DNA from 3 places in the Fontibacillus forbon genome. Region 3 is predicted to be linked to each of the others. Evidence: riboswitches for the same ligand, from Rfam matches in the RefSeq annotation. Region 3 holds a riboswitch; each other region holds the start of a gene.
The links. A riboswitch is a leader RNA that binds a small molecule or an ion and turns the genes downstream of it on or off. The one in region 3 is predicted to bind glycine.
Positions count from the first base shown of each region.

Region 1 (4,891 bases), on a different contig from region 3:
TCGAAGCTCGAAATTTGTGCAAGGATTTTAAAACGCCGGTAGTGCCGGAAGGGCGCTTTTCCGGATTACGTGCGCTGTTCTCACGGGAATACCGGCTGAAAGAAGCGGTACGCGGAATTAGTTTCCAGGTAAAACAAGGCGAGTTCGTAGGCTACATCGGCCCGAACGGGGCGGGGAAGTCGACGACGATCAAAATGCTGACAGGGATTTTGCATCCAACCTCCGGTGAGGTAACGGTAGGCGGATGGAACCCGCACCGGGACCGCCAGAAAGCGGTCCGGCAGCTGGGCGTCGTCTTTGGACAGCGCAGTCAGCTTTGGTGGGACCTCCCGGTGAAGGATTCCTATGACATTCTGGCTCAAATGTATGACGTCACTCCGGCGGATAAGAAGCAAAGGCTGAATCAGTTTGCGGAACTGCTGGATCTGCATGAATTTTGGGACACGCCGGTAAGGAAGCTGTCGCTCGGTCAGCGGATGCGGGCCGATATTGCGGCCGCGATGCTGCATGATCCCGAGCTGCTGTTTCTCGACGAGCCTACGATCGGCCTCGACGTGCATGCTAAGCTCAATATCAGGCGGTTCCTGCGTAAATTGAACGAGGATTTCGGCAAAACGATTTTGCTGACGACCCATGATATGGATGACATAGAACAGCTGTGCAGCCGGGTCATGGTTATCAATCACGGGGAATTAAAGTACGACGGGACGATTGGGCGTCTGCGGGAGATGATCGGATTGCCGACGCTGATCCGGGTCAAATTTCGCGGGGATTTTCAGGTTCCTGGGGAATGGATCACCATCAGCCCGTCCCTGTCATTTAATGTGACACGGGTTGAAGGCGATACCGTTACGCTTGAGGCGAATCGCCGGGAAATCAGTACGATCGATATCATTCGGGTAGTCGGGGGATGGGGCGAAATCGACGATATCGCCATGGAAGAGCCGGAATTCGAGGAAGTCATCCGCAGTTTTTCCGCCTCATAGGCGATATGGAAAAACTTGTGTTAGCTATCTTGACATTTGCCGCTTCTCATCTTACATTGGATTATACAAACTGAAAAATGCGGATGAAGATGATGGGAGAGCCCGCTTTCACTGAGGAAGCGGCACCGAAGGAGCAAAGGGCCGGCACTGCATGACGGCAATGAATCTCTCAGGTACCAGGACCATGATCCGACGCGACTCTGGAGAGAGCGTTCAGCCACCAACGGGGTACATGTTCCTAAAGGATTCGGAACATTAAACTTTCTGGTAACCGGGACAGAGAAAAGGCAGCAGGCCTTTTCCCTGTCCCTTTTTTTGCGCAGAAGGGAAAGCTGAGCGTATGGCTATATAGAAAAAATGAGCAGTCGGGGGAAAAACCATGCGATTTAAAAATGTATTTTCAATTATCGGGCCGGCGATGATCGGCCCATCCAGTTCGCATACGGCCGGGGCGGTACGAATCGGACGCTTCGCCCGGCAATTGTTTGGGGAATTGCCGGCGGAGGCGAATATTTGCTTCTATGGTTCGTTCGCCGAAACCTTTAAGGGCCATGGCACGGATCTTGCCGTGGTCGGCGGGATTTTGGATTATCCCACGGATGATGAGCGTATCCGCCACTCCTTGCAAAATGCCGAAGACATGGGGATTGAGCTTCATTTCTCTACCGGCGTAGCGCCGGGGGCTCATCCGAATACGGTAAAGATTGTTTTGTCTGCCGGGGAGAAGCGAAGTGAAGTGATTGGTGCTTCCATCGGCGGAGGAACGATCGTGATCCGGAATATCGACGGATTCGAAGCGAAATGCTCCGGTGAATTGCCTACGCTTGTAATCGCCCACGCCGACCGTCAAGGCGTACTGGCCGGAATTACCGCGCTGTTCAGCCGGGAAAACGTAAATATCGGTTATATTATTACGGACCGGAAGGGTAGAACCGCCGAAGCATTGACGGTGGTCGAGGCGGATTCGGCCATTCCGGAGACCCTGATCGAAGCGATCTCGGCGCTGCCTCACGTCAGCCGGATTTCTTACATCCATTTAACGTAAACCCGAGTATGAAGCTCAATGTAATGAAAGTATAGGTAAGTACAGGAAGGAGCGGACACCATGCGCTTTCGCAATTTGCAGGAGCTCATCGAAGTTTGCAATAAAGAGTCCAAGACGATTTCTCAAATTATGCTGGAGGACCAGGCCGAAGAGAGCGGTCAATCGGTAGGGGAAATCATGGCTGTCATGGCTGAATATTATCAAATTATGAAAACAGCGGTTCATAAGGGGTTAACCGAGGAGATTACTTCAACCAGCGGATTAACCGGGGGCGATGCGAAAAGAGTGGAGGAATACCGGAGGTCCGGGCAGCCGTCCGCCGGAGATATTGCCAGCCAGGCGATGGCTTACGCATTGGCCGTATCGGAGGTCAACGCTTCCATGGGCCGGATCGTCGCCACGCCGACGGCGGGTTCCTGCGGCATCATTCCCGGCGTCTTCGTCAGCGCACAGGAGCGCTTCGGCTGGGATGACGATTACTTGGTGCGCGGCTTGTTTAGCGCCGGCGCCATCGGCTACGTCATTGCCAACAATTCCTTCATTTCCGGCGCGGAAGGCGGGTGCCAGGCCGAAATCGGCTCGGCGATCGGGATGGCGGCCGGAGCCATGGTGGAATTGCGCGGGGGGACGCCGGAGCAAGCCGTTCATGCGGTCGGCCTGGCGCTCAAAAATACGCTCGGGCTCATTTGCGATCCCGTGGGCGGCCTGGTGGAAATTCCTTGCATCGTCCGTAACGGATTCGGCGCAGTCAATGCGCTGGCCGCCGCCGATATGGCGCTGTCCGGCGTTCGCAGCGCAATCCCGTCCGACGAAGTCATCGACGTGATGCTGGAAGTCGGTACGGCCATGCCGAGCCGACACCGGGAGACCGCCCAGGGCGGCCTGGCCCAGACGCCGACCGGCCGCAAAATCATGAAAGAACTGAGGGCGCGCAAAAAATAGATGCCCGGAGATAAAGAAAGCCGCCCCATCGGGCGGCTTGTTTTAGTTGCGTCGTTTTTGCTTCGGGATTCTGGGCCATCTGGCAGGCAGAACATGCTGCAGCATGGCCATGAACAGTTGACCCCATTGCTGCTCATTGAGTTGGCAAACGGGCATGTTTCTGTCGATGCTCAGGGTTCTTGCCAGCTTCGTAATTTGCGGCGGCGAGAACACTTCCGAAAATGCTGCGGACAAAGGAAGCCGAGGGGACCTTAGCCCGTGTAAGGCCAGCGCCATAAATCGCGCGTGATGTTTTAAGGGAACTGTCGGATTCTTCTTTCGGCTGATACTCAGAATCGCCGAATCCACTTTGGGCGGCGGCGAAAAGTTACTTGGTTCCACGGTCCGCACGAGTTGCAGATCAAACCACATCCGCCATTTTAAAATCCGTGGATCTGTAATCGGGTCGGAAGTAAAGCGTTTGGCGGCTCCTTTTTCCACGATGATGGCGGCACGCTGCAAAGGGATTCCCGGTCCGTCAAGAAGCTTCCCAAAGATCGGCGTGGTAATCGAATATGGAATATTGGCCACCACAGAAAAAGGACGCATTGGAAGAGGGGATTGCAGGAAGTCGGCCTGCCTGATTTTAATATTTGCCATATTTTCTGTTTTGCTTATTAGTTTGCTGGCGAACCCGGGGTCGCTCTCAATGGCCACTACCTGGGCCGCCTTCTCCGCTAAAGGCAGTGTGATGGCACCTGCCCCCGCGCCGATATCCAGCACCATGTCGCCGGGGCCGATCTTCGCATGACGGATTAGTTCATGAACGATGTTTTTGCTGATAAGCAGATGCTGTGCGGAAAAGTTGGAAGAACCCCTGCGGTTAGCAGTGGTGAACGGTTTATTTTTAGACATGAAAAAAGCACCTCATTCATTCGAATTTAGGAATGAAAAAGGTACAACACAAATAATCCGATCAATTGTAATAAATTGGATCGGACGCATTTGTCTTGTACCTCACATTATCTAATACGAATGTATGGGATGCCGCCGTTCATAATCATTGTAAAAATCCTCGCTATGCTGCTTGTTCTGGAATGGTAGTACTTTACAAGTATAGTAGATTCGTCTTTAACTGTACAGTCGGTATGCCATAGATGCCATGTTTTAAACTTGTTGTTCGGTGGTCATAAAGGTTTTAACCGCAGGCGCTTCATAGGTAAGAAACTGATCGAGCAGCCCTTTCGGCGTCGTGTCGGCCAGAGCCATAGACCGGTATTTCTCCTGAAGAAACTGTTCGTCGGCCATATGGTTGAACATCGCGATAAGAGGGTCATAGTAATGATTGATGTTAAGAAGTCCGCATGGTTTGCTGTGAAGCCCCAGTTGAGCCCAAGTGAATATTTCGAAAAATTCATCCATCGTGCCGGTACCGCCGGGCAGAACGACGAATCCGTCGGCCAGCTCCGCCATTTTTGCTTTTCTTTCATGCATGGAATCTACAATAACCAATTGGGACAGGTTTTTATGGGCTATTTCCCGGTTTTCCAAAAATACGGGAAGAACCCCGATGGCTTGCCCGCCATGCTCCAGCACGGAATCGGCAACACTACCCATTAGTCCAATGCTGGATCCGCCATACACCAAAGTAAGTCCTCTGGCCGCAAGCTCTTTCCCCAGAGCGACCGCCCCTTGTCTATACACATCGGACGCTCCTGCACTCGACCCGCAAAAAACGGCTATTCTTTCCATTCTATCGCCTCCTTGTAGATCTCCATAAATTATAGCTCACATCCCGGGCTTGTTAAATAACTATACCGTACATTTGTAAATCATGAATAAATTCATGTGATTAAAAAGATTGGGGTGATGGTATAGTCGGCGGTCAAAGCAGCGATCGAAGCAGGAATCGGATTTGAATGTAGCCGGCTGGCCTGGC
Region 1 is NZ_JBKGFV010000002.1:961,759-966,649, reverse strand. It holds gene ACLB09_RS11430 (ABC transporter ATP-binding protein) at 1-986, shown strand, start outside; glycine riboswitch at 1,070-1,181, shown strand; gene sdaAB (L-serine ammonia-lyase, iron-sulfur-dependent subunit beta) at 1,366-2,031, shown strand; gene sdaAA (L-serine ammonia-lyase, iron-sulfur-dependent, subunit alpha) at 2,092-2,973, shown strand; gene erm (23S ribosomal RNA methyltransferase Erm) at 3,016-3,867, opposite strand; gene ACLB09_RS11410 (LOG family protein) at 4,120-4,704, opposite strand.
Region 1: linked by a shared signal. The riboswitch ahead of sdaAB (L-serine ammonia-lyase, iron-sulfur-dependent subunit beta) and the one ahead of ACLB09_RS12980 (amino acid permease) in region 3 are both predicted to bind glycine.

Region 2 (4,891 bases), on a different contig from region 3:
TCGGTTCCGTTACCGTCATAGATGAAGACAAACAGGAGATTTTGACCGGCGTATCCGGCAGCGGTCCGGCCTATATTTATTATATGATGGAGGCTATGATCGCCGCCGGAATCGAAGGCGGACTTTCGCCGGAGCAGGCGCGTGACCTGACGGTTCAAACCGCGCTCGGCGCGGCTTCCATGATGAAAGAAACCGGTGAAGATCCGGCCAAATTGCGCAAAGATATCACTTCCCCTAACGGCTCGACTCAGGCGGCGCTCGAAGTGCTTGCCGATAAGGGATTTACCGAAGCCGTCAAAGCCGCCGTTCACCGCTGCGCCGAGCGCTCCCGGGAAATGGGTGAGTCGGTGAGAGAGTCGCTGTTATAGTTACTGCGCAGAGACGTGCTTGAATGCTTTATGCATGACCGACTTTGCTCCTTGGGAAGGAGAACGTTAAATGAACTTTTCAGCCATTTCATTGGAGGAAAAACAGGCCGCTTTGAGCGAGCTCCGCACCGTAACAGCCGATTTCGCGGCACGCGGCTGGTTCCCCGGCACCAGCGGGAATTTGTCTTTGCGGGTCGGCGGCTTCTCGCCTAACCGGTTTCATTTCGCCATCACCGCCAGCGGCAAAGACAAATTCGTAAATATGCCCGAGGACTTCCTGTTTGTCGATACCAACGGCGAGCCCTGCGAAACAACGAATCTTAAACCGAACGCAGAGACGGTGATTCACGCCAAAATATATCGAATGACCGGTTGCGGCGCCATATTTCACGTGCATACCGTTTATAACACCCTGCTCAGCGAATATTACGGTGACCAAGGGGCTGTGCCGGTCAAGGGCATCGAACTGATCAAGGCCCTAGGCATCTGGGAAGAAGACGCTGTGATTCATATCCCGGTGTTGCCGAATTATAGCGACATCCCTTCGATTGCCAAGCTGATTCCCGGCTCGCTGAAACCCGAGGTTCCAGGTATTCTTCTGCGGAATCATGGCATCTATGCGTGGGGAAAGAACGCCCTTGATGCGAAACGTCATCTGGAATCGTTTGACTTTATTTTTGAAGTGCTGTACCGCAGCTTGCTGCTTCCCCCCTTACCCATGAATAAAGAGTAAGGGTTTAAGTCTATATGATTACAGTTCTCGTCCATTATTGGCGGATACAAACGACTCGCGACTTCAGTGGAGCTTTCATGAGCATCAAGCCATGATCACAGCCTTCCGACGCGAGTTATTTTCCGTTTTTACGACTAATTCCTTATTTTTTGAGAAACTCGGCATACTCCTTGGCATCCATCAGTTTGGAAAAAGCGGCCTCAGGCGCTTCGGCCAAAGTGATGCGCACCATCCAGCCGCCTTCATACGGTTGTTCATTGACCACTTCAGGAGCACTCTCAAGTTCCGTATTAACTTCCAGTACCGTCCCGCTCACCGGCGTAAATAAATCGGCCACGGTTTTGACCGACTCGATCGTCCCGATTCCTTCCTCGGCCTCCACCTCCCGTCCCGGATCGGGCATTTCCACAAACACGATATCTCCAAGCCGGTGTTGGGCAACATCCGATATTCCGATTTTTACAGTACCGTCCCCCAAATCTTGTACCCATTCATGATCTACGCTGTACCGATAATTTTCCTTGATTTCATTCGACACCCTGCTTCCTCCTCTTCCTTACATGCCCATTTGAATTCACGTACAGATTATTCCAAATCCGGCTTTAATGTCAATATTATTAACACAAACATTTCAACTTGTCCGATGTAATCGATTGCAAAATTTTTAAATATTTTTTTGTGGCAAGTTTATTGACATGTACGTAAAATTTGGTTATTAATGGATATGTAAACAGCGGTTGATGGCAGTGGGAGAGATTACGGTTCAGACAAACCGTAACGCCGAAGGAGCAAACCGTGAATGGACGGTGAATCTCTCAGGCAAAAGGACTTCTGCCGGACGCGACTCTGGAGAGAATCCGCTTTTTTCGGGCGGATCACCCACGGGGAAACCTGTATGCTTACCTGCAAAACAGACCTGCTTCCATACAGGGTAACTCTCAGGTAGACAGGACAGAGCCAAAGGAATCATCGTGCGCGAAGCATGTGATTTCTTTGGTTTGTTTTATTTCTTGGGCAAAAAGCAAATAAGACGAGGTGGAGAAATATGACCGATCTGTTCAGAACACCGCTTTACCCCTGCTATGAACGATATCCGGGCGTCCGCTGCATCGATTTCGGCGGTTGGGAACTGCCGGTGCAATTCAGCGGAATTCAAAAAGAACATGAGGCTGTGCGTACGCGGGCCGGCTTGTTTGATGTATCCCATATGGGCGAATTTATGGTGGACGGACCTGAGGCGGAGAAATATCTCCAGCGTATGACGACCAACGACATTTCGGTACTGGTGCCCGGAAAGGCGCAGTATACGCTGATGTGCTATCCGGACGGCGGTGTTGTCGACGATCTGCTCATTTACAAGCTGAGCGAGCAAAACTACTTACTCGTCGTAAATGCCGCCAATACGAATTCGGATTTGGAGTGGCTGGAACGGCATCTGCCTGCCGAAGGAGTCAGTCTCCGTAACGTATCCGAGACGACGGCGCTTTTAGCCTTGCAAGGGCCGCTTGCGGCAACCATCCTCGCTAAGGTGTGGCAAGGGGACCTTCACGGAATGCCTCCGTTTACCTTCCTCCCGGCCACGGAGGTAGGCGGAATCAAAGTGCTTTTATCAAGGAGCGGTTATACCGGGGAGGACGGATTTGAGTTTTATGTCGCCGCGGAAGAAGCAGGCGCGCTTTGGACTCTCCTGATGACCGCCGGCGAACCCGAAGGTTTGATTCCTGCCGGTCTTGGGGCAAGGGATACGCTGCGCTTCGAAGCATGCCTTTCCCTATACGGCCAGGAAATATCGCCTTCCATTTCACCCCTTGAAGCTGGACTCGGCAATTTCGTGAAATGGAATAAAGGTGAATTTCTCGGCCGCGAGGCATTGAACAAGGAGCGAGAAGACGGTTCTTCGCGAAAACTGGTCGGTCTGGAAATGATGGAGCGCGGGATTCCCCGCAACCACTATCCCGTCTATGCCGAAGGATCGCCAAATCCAATCGGTATAATCACGACAGGCGCCCCCTCCCCTACACTAAAAAAGAACTTAGGCCTTGCTCTCATTCCCGCTTCCTTGGCACAGCCCGGTACCGTTCTTGAAGTCGATATTCGCGGAAATAAGGTAAAGGCTAAAGTCGTGCCGACTCCCTTTTACCGGCGGACTCGTCCTGAAAACGATACAGCCATGAAAGGAGAATCGTGATTATGAAGCATCGCTATCTCCCTCTGACCGAACAGGATCGCGCCGATATGCTTGCCGTCATTGGTGCGACATCGATTGAAGAGCTGTTCCGGGATATTCCGGACAACGTGCGCTTTAACGGAGACTTGCCGGTTCAATCCCGGTTGGACGAATATTCCCTCACCCGCCACATGTCCGAGATGGCCCGGCGGAATGCCGACAGCGACCGGTACTCCAGTTTTCTCGGCGCGGGTATTTACGATCATCATATTCCTTCCGTCGTGCAGCATGTTGTTTCCCGCAGTGAGTTTTATACGGCATACACTCCTTATCAACCCGAAATCAGCCAAGGAGAACTGCAAGCTATCTTCGAATTTCAATCCTATATCTGTGAGCTGACGGGACTTTCCGTAGCCAATGCAAGTATGTATGACGGCGCTACCGCCCTTGCGGAAGCGGGTTCGCTCGCAGCTGGCGCGACCAAGCGAAAGACGCTGGTCGTTTCCCGCGCCGTTCACCCCGAAGCCCGCGAAGTGCTGGCCACATATGCACGCGGTCTGAATCTGAATGTCGTCGAAGTCGGGCTGGATGGGGGCGTAACTGATCAGAAGGCGCTTGAGGCGTCCCTAACCGAGGAAACGGCAGCGGTCCTGATTCAATCCCCGAATTTCTTCGGGATGATCGAAAATTTACAATCCGTCGCCGAACTGACTCACAGACGGGGCGGACTGATGATTGTCAGCACCAATCCGCTATCGCTTGGCATGCTGGAAGCACCGGGAAAACTGGGGGCAGACATCGTTGTCGGAGATGCGCAGCCGCTTGGCATCTCCCCCTCCTTCGGCGGCCCTACCTGCGGGTTCTTCGCCGTTTCGGAGGCCAACATGCGCCGGATCCCGGGCCGGATTATCGGACAGACGACCGACAAACACGGCAAACGCGGCTTCGTGCTCACGTTGCAGGCACGCGAACAGCATATCCGTCGCGAGAAAGCGACCTCCAACATTTGCTCGAATCAAGCGCTCCTCGCTTTGGCCGCCTCCGTTTATTTGTCCACGATGGGCAAACAAGGAATGGCCGAGATGGCCGAGCTCAATCTGCGTAAAAGTCATTACGCCAAGTCGCGATTGACGGCGATTCCGGGCGTAACCAGCCCGTTCGACGGGCCCTTCTTCAACGAATTTACGCTTGCCTTGCCGGAAGACGCGGATATGGAACAGCTCCAACGCAAGCTGCTGAATGCCGGGATAATCGGCGGTTACGACCTGAGCCGGAGTTATCCCGAACTGCCCGGACATATGCTGATCGCCGTCACCGAAAAACGGAGCAAAGATGAAATCGACCATTTTGCCTGCGTAATGGAGGAATCGATATGCGCGAAATGAATGATCTGAACCAAACCAACGAGATTCCCGTAGCCGATTCCATCAATGAATCCCGGGAGATTATCGTATCGGACATAACGGAGAAGAATCAGCCGCTGATTTTTGAACTCAGCAAGCCCGGACGGATCGCTTATTCTTTACCGGAATGCGACATTCCTGCTGTTCCGTTGGAAACGTTGATTCCAGCAGTACTGCGGCGCAGTGAAGCCCCCGCCTTGCCGGAAGTATACGAGGTAGA
Region 2 is NZ_JBKGFV010000001.1:845,618-850,508, reverse strand. It holds gene proC (pyrroline-5-carboxylate reductase) at 1-368, shown strand, start outside; gene mtnB (methylthioribulose 1-phosphate dehydratase) at 439-1,101, shown strand; gene gcvH (glycine cleavage system protein GcvH) at 1,244-1,639, opposite strand; glycine riboswitch at 1,839-1,942, shown strand; glycine riboswitch at 1,944-2,060, shown strand; gene gcvT (glycine cleavage system aminomethyltransferase GcvT) at 2,147-3,289, shown strand; gene gcvPA (aminomethyl-transferring glycine dehydrogenase subunit GcvPA) at 3,289-4,653, shown strand; gene gcvPB (aminomethyl-transferring glycine dehydrogenase subunit GcvPB) at 4,641-4,891, shown strand, end outside.
Region 2: linked by a shared signal. The riboswitch ahead of gcvT (glycine cleavage system aminomethyltransferase GcvT) and the one ahead of ACLB09_RS12980 (amino acid permease) in region 3 are both predicted to bind glycine.

Region 3 (4,891 bases):
TTATATTTGATATGGCATACAAGAACGACGCCCCAAACCCAAATAAAACAAATGGCGCTTATGGTGGTCACGATACCGAAAGCCTGCTCCGGAATGAGTTTGCTTAAAAGAGCGCCCGCGGAGATGACCAGCGTAGAAATGAATAGCGAGTTGCCCGGTACATGATTCTTATTCAATTTTCCGAAGCGGGGCGACGCCTGCCGGTTTTTGCTCAAATTATAAAGAATCCGGCTTGTCGAGAACATTCCGCTGTTGCAAGCGGACGCGGCTGAAGTCAATACGACGAAGTTAATAATGCCTGCGGCAAGCGGAATCCCTACCAAACTAAAGGTTTTCACAAAAGGACTTTCCGACGCATTGAGCTGAGTCCACGGGTTGATGCACAGCAGGACGAAAAGAGCGCCAACGTAGAAAAACAAAATCCGCAGCGGTATTTTATTGATCGCCGAAGGGATGTTTTTTTCCGGATTGGAGGTTTCCGCTGCCGATACGCCCACCAATTCCACGCCGACATAAGCGAATACCACCATTTGAAAGGAAAATAAAAAACCTGTAACGCCGTTCGGAAATAATCCCCCGTGTTTCCAGAGGTTAGTTACCGTAACCGATCCTGCATCGGTCTTGAATCCCATGATCAGCAAAATGACCCCAATGCCGATTAAGGCGAGAATCGTGATGACTTTAATTAACGCAAACCAAAATTCCAGTTCTCCAAAATTCTTTACGGTTAATAAATTGAGCCCTAACAAAATGATCAAGCAGATGATGGCCGGTACCCACTGCGGGATATCGAACCAATATTGTACGTATACGCCCACCGCGATAACGTCAGCCATCGCCGTCATGATCCAGCAAAACCAATACGTCCAGCCGGTGATGAATGCAGCCCGAGGCCCGAGATAGTCTTCGGCAATGTCCGTAAACGACTGATAACCCGCTTTGGACAACAGCAGTTCTCCCAGTGCTCTCATCACAAAAAACACGGCGATTCCCACGATCAGATACGTAATCATGATGGATGGACCCGCCTGCTGGATCGCTTTGCCCGAACCTAAAAATAATCCCGTACCAATGGTGCCTCCGATGGCGATTAGCTGAACATGACGATTGGCCAGCTCTCTCTTTAATTCCGGTTGTGCCATACCTAGTTCCCCCTTAATTTATACATTACTTTGATGCAAACAAAAAAGAGATTGGATGTCATCCAATCTCCCGGTTCATAAAGAATATTAAATAGTACCTGTCCAGCCAATAGCGATAGCGATCAGCATGACAAATAAATATTCAGTACTCTTCTGTCCTTTTGCCTGAGATTGTGAACCCTTCGGCGCCGCGGAAATCCCGCAGTCTCTCCAGAAGCTGCTCCTGCTATAGTGTGATCCATAGCAATCATAGCTTGCGAATTATGAAGTTAATGATGCCGTATTGCTGTTCTGATATTTTAACATATTACTTGCGATGTGATGATTTAATCAGTGATAAAAGTCGCTATGCCGAAAAACCTCTTCTATACATGACGGTTATGGAAAAAACCAGCTTGCGTTGTTGCGTATTCATGGGTAACTCCCTTACAGTTAGATTATGCGTTATACGAATGCAATCCTAATAGAACCGAGGATATGAGTGATGAACCTTCAACAATTCTATAACGAATATCTAAACAAAAAGTTTAACAGGGGGTTACCGTCCGCTCAAATCGGCGGCTTTGAATACTTCCTTCTTGAAGACGATGGCGCGGAATTGTTCTTTGCGGATCGTAATGAGGAGTCGTTTACGGAGTGGGCCTCTGAATTGCAACCGAGAGATCCCAACTACATCACGAATCCGGATTGGGAGCCCGTACTCTCCGCTGATTTTGAACATCTGGATCTATATGACGAACAGACCTTGTATTATCTGTTGTTTACTATTAACGCTACGACGTCCATCGCCAAGATTCACCCGTACAATGCCATGAACGATTTTATGAAAAGCTATTGCTTTTTTCAGCTAACCCAGTCGGCGGAAACCGTCAGACTGAACGATGAACAAAGGCAGCAACTCAGAGAATTTTTCTTCTTTTTCTACCTTTATGCTCACCCGGTCAATGAGGAAACCCTCTACGCCTTCTCCTATCGCGGGCAAGATCTGGTGCATACGAAAACGAATATCGTCATGGAGCATTATTTTTCCGCTTATCACGATTATTACAGCGAGAATTCCGACCAGTATAAGGATACGCTATCCATAGGTCCGCTGGAAATACAGGCCTGCAAAAACCTCACCCTGGCGCTGCTAAGGTCCATAGAGGGTAAATCGGCCAAGCTGGCCATGCCTCCGGAAGAAGGGCTGGACGAGATATTAAGACTGATTAATAACGTTGATCATCTGATCCGGACTTACTCGGAAAATAAATCAGTGTTATTCGCCATCATGAAGGACTTTCTCTCCGACACTCGCTCTAACCCCTATCGGGATCATTGTTTCAGCACGTTGTTGCAGAATTACGTCTGCTATATTCTTTATTTTAACTTTGATGAAATTCACGACTTGGTGGATTACTTTAAAGGCACCCCATCATGGTGCGAGGTCATTATCAATAAAATCTTTACGGACGCTATTTTCATTCAGAAGATCATGAGACAGAACCATGTGGATCTTGCCGAGCACAAGAATGTAACCCGATTCTTTGGGAAGGAGGCCCGAGAATTCTATTTGTAATTCAAGAGGCCGCCTTCCGGTTAGGCATATGTTGCGATTCAAGGAAAGATGATTTCTCCGTCGTTGCTGCTGACATCAAAAAATCCGACCTTGTGTTTTAAAGCCAATTCCCGCATGGTCGTATAGGCTTCCTCAGCCACGGAATAAGCAAAGGCCGCATAGATGACGGCGGAGCCTAGCGAGTAGTCGGTCAACCGGTTATCGGTTCCGGCCTCCTCCATAGCTTCAAATATCTCCTCATCAACGTTCATATTGGGAAAATGCTCCGACAGCTCACCGTAAAATCGCTGCAGCGCCTCCGAGCAAACCGCGGGATCATTATAGTTATGGTCTTCCGACCATTCCACTTGTTGTTCATACCAATCCATAAACGCCTTTCTTTCCTTCGGCGCCTTGGACGGCTCGAAAGCCATCAAATCATAGCTCATTTGAATTCCTCCCGTCGATCCTTTTTGAGATAGCTTTTACTTGGCTCATATAAAAATAAAAAAAGAGTCCTGAAATTTATCAAGACCCTATTCAACATCATACTTAAAGAGGAATTATAAGTCTATATCTTTTTCCCCATATATGTAAAAATGTGTTCGTAAGCCTATGGTGTGGGAGGAAGGGACGTAATGATTCCTGAATGCTTTTCTGACTATTGTTCAACGATCCCCTCGTTGAAGGAGGTTACCGAATGGTCACCGTTAAGGAAATGGACTCTTTCGGAAGTCTACAGAATAAAGTTTGCGACAGGCGAGACAGTCATCATTAAATGGGGCGGGAGTGAAATGGCGGGAGAAGCGGAGATTTACCGGAATTTAGTACACCCGCTGCAAATCAAAGCCCCACGGATTTTTGAAGATGCCCAATTGATGAACAGCGGAGTTATCCTCATGGAAGATGCGGGTGAAAAAAATCTGGAACAGCGCCCCCATCCTGCTCTATTTCTTGAGGCAGCGCGGGAATTAGCCAGACTAAGGGCGAGAGCAGCAGCCAACCTGGACGGGATCCCTAAGAAGATCGTCGATCATTACACCGTTTCACAGGAAAACTTCCTGGAGTTCCTGGACGACCTGTTGAATTCGAAACAATTAGCGGCGAAAACAGGAGTTATATTGAAAATGAAGACCGTGTTGACTCATCATTTGGAAAGACTCTATCAGACGGTACCGGTCTCGATAGTACATCATGATTATCACGCCAAGAATCTGGTGATTCAAGAAAACGGCATTATGCCGATTGACTGGTCCTCTGCTTTTTTAAGCCCTCATCTCGGTGACCTATATTGCTTGATTAAGGAAGGATGCGCCCGAAGCAAACTAACGAGGGAAGAGATGATTTCGGCATACGCCGCGGGAACTGACTATCCAGTTGACCATCTGAACTGGCAAGTACGAATTGGCGGTCTATGTTGGCTGATAAAGACATTACACTGGCTTGCTTATGGTGGGACGGATATCATCCACGGATCGGAGAATTGGATACCTGATTTACTAAAAGATGTAGAAGATTTGTATCAGGAAGTCGTTTCCTGCCACGCTAATGTCTGAAAGGGGCTATTGCAAATCTAAGACAGCTAAAATCATATTCAAACAAAGCTAAATAACCAGTCGTAGATGCATCATCGACGACTGGCTGGCTGCTTTTCTATAGTCTGAATTCTTTTACGATGTTCTGCAAGTCTTCGGACATTTTGGCCAGAGAGCCCGAGAACATGTTGACTTCTTCAATCGACGCCAACTGTTCTTGCACTGCGGCCGAAATATCCTTCGTCCCGTCCGCAGAATGTTGTGCCACTTCGGAAATCTGGCTGACGATCTCGACGGCTTGTCCCGTGCTGGATTGGATCTGCCGGGAATACGCAGTAACCTCTTGGATCTGAGCCGCCACTTGATTAATAGATTGCTGGATAATCTCAAACGATTCACCGGCTCTGTGAACAACCTCCATACCCAGATCCACTTCCTTGGTTCCTTTACCCATCGCTTCGACAGCATACTGGGTCTCGTTTTGAATCGTAGAGATGAGCAGCCCGATCTGTCCGGCCGAGTTAGCCGAATGTTCCGCCAATTTACGGATTTCGCTCGCTACAACGGCAAATCCCCGTCCATGCTCCCCTGCGCGGGCGGCTTCAATGGCTGCGTTGAGCGACAGCAAATTGGTTTGATTCGCCATATCGGAAATGACTTTGGTCATTTCATCGATT
Region 3 is NZ_JBKGFV010000003.1:185,720-190,610, reverse strand. It holds gene ACLB09_RS12980 (amino acid permease) at 1-1,142, opposite strand, end outside; glycine riboswitch at 1,286-1,366, opposite strand; gene ACLB09_RS12975 (hypothetical protein) at 1,627-2,700, shown strand; gene ACLB09_RS12970 (hypothetical protein) at 2,739-3,128, opposite strand; gene ACLB09_RS12965 (phosphotransferase family protein) at 3,318-4,235, shown strand; gene ACLB09_RS12960 (methyl-accepting chemotaxis protein) at 4,333-4,891, opposite strand, start outside.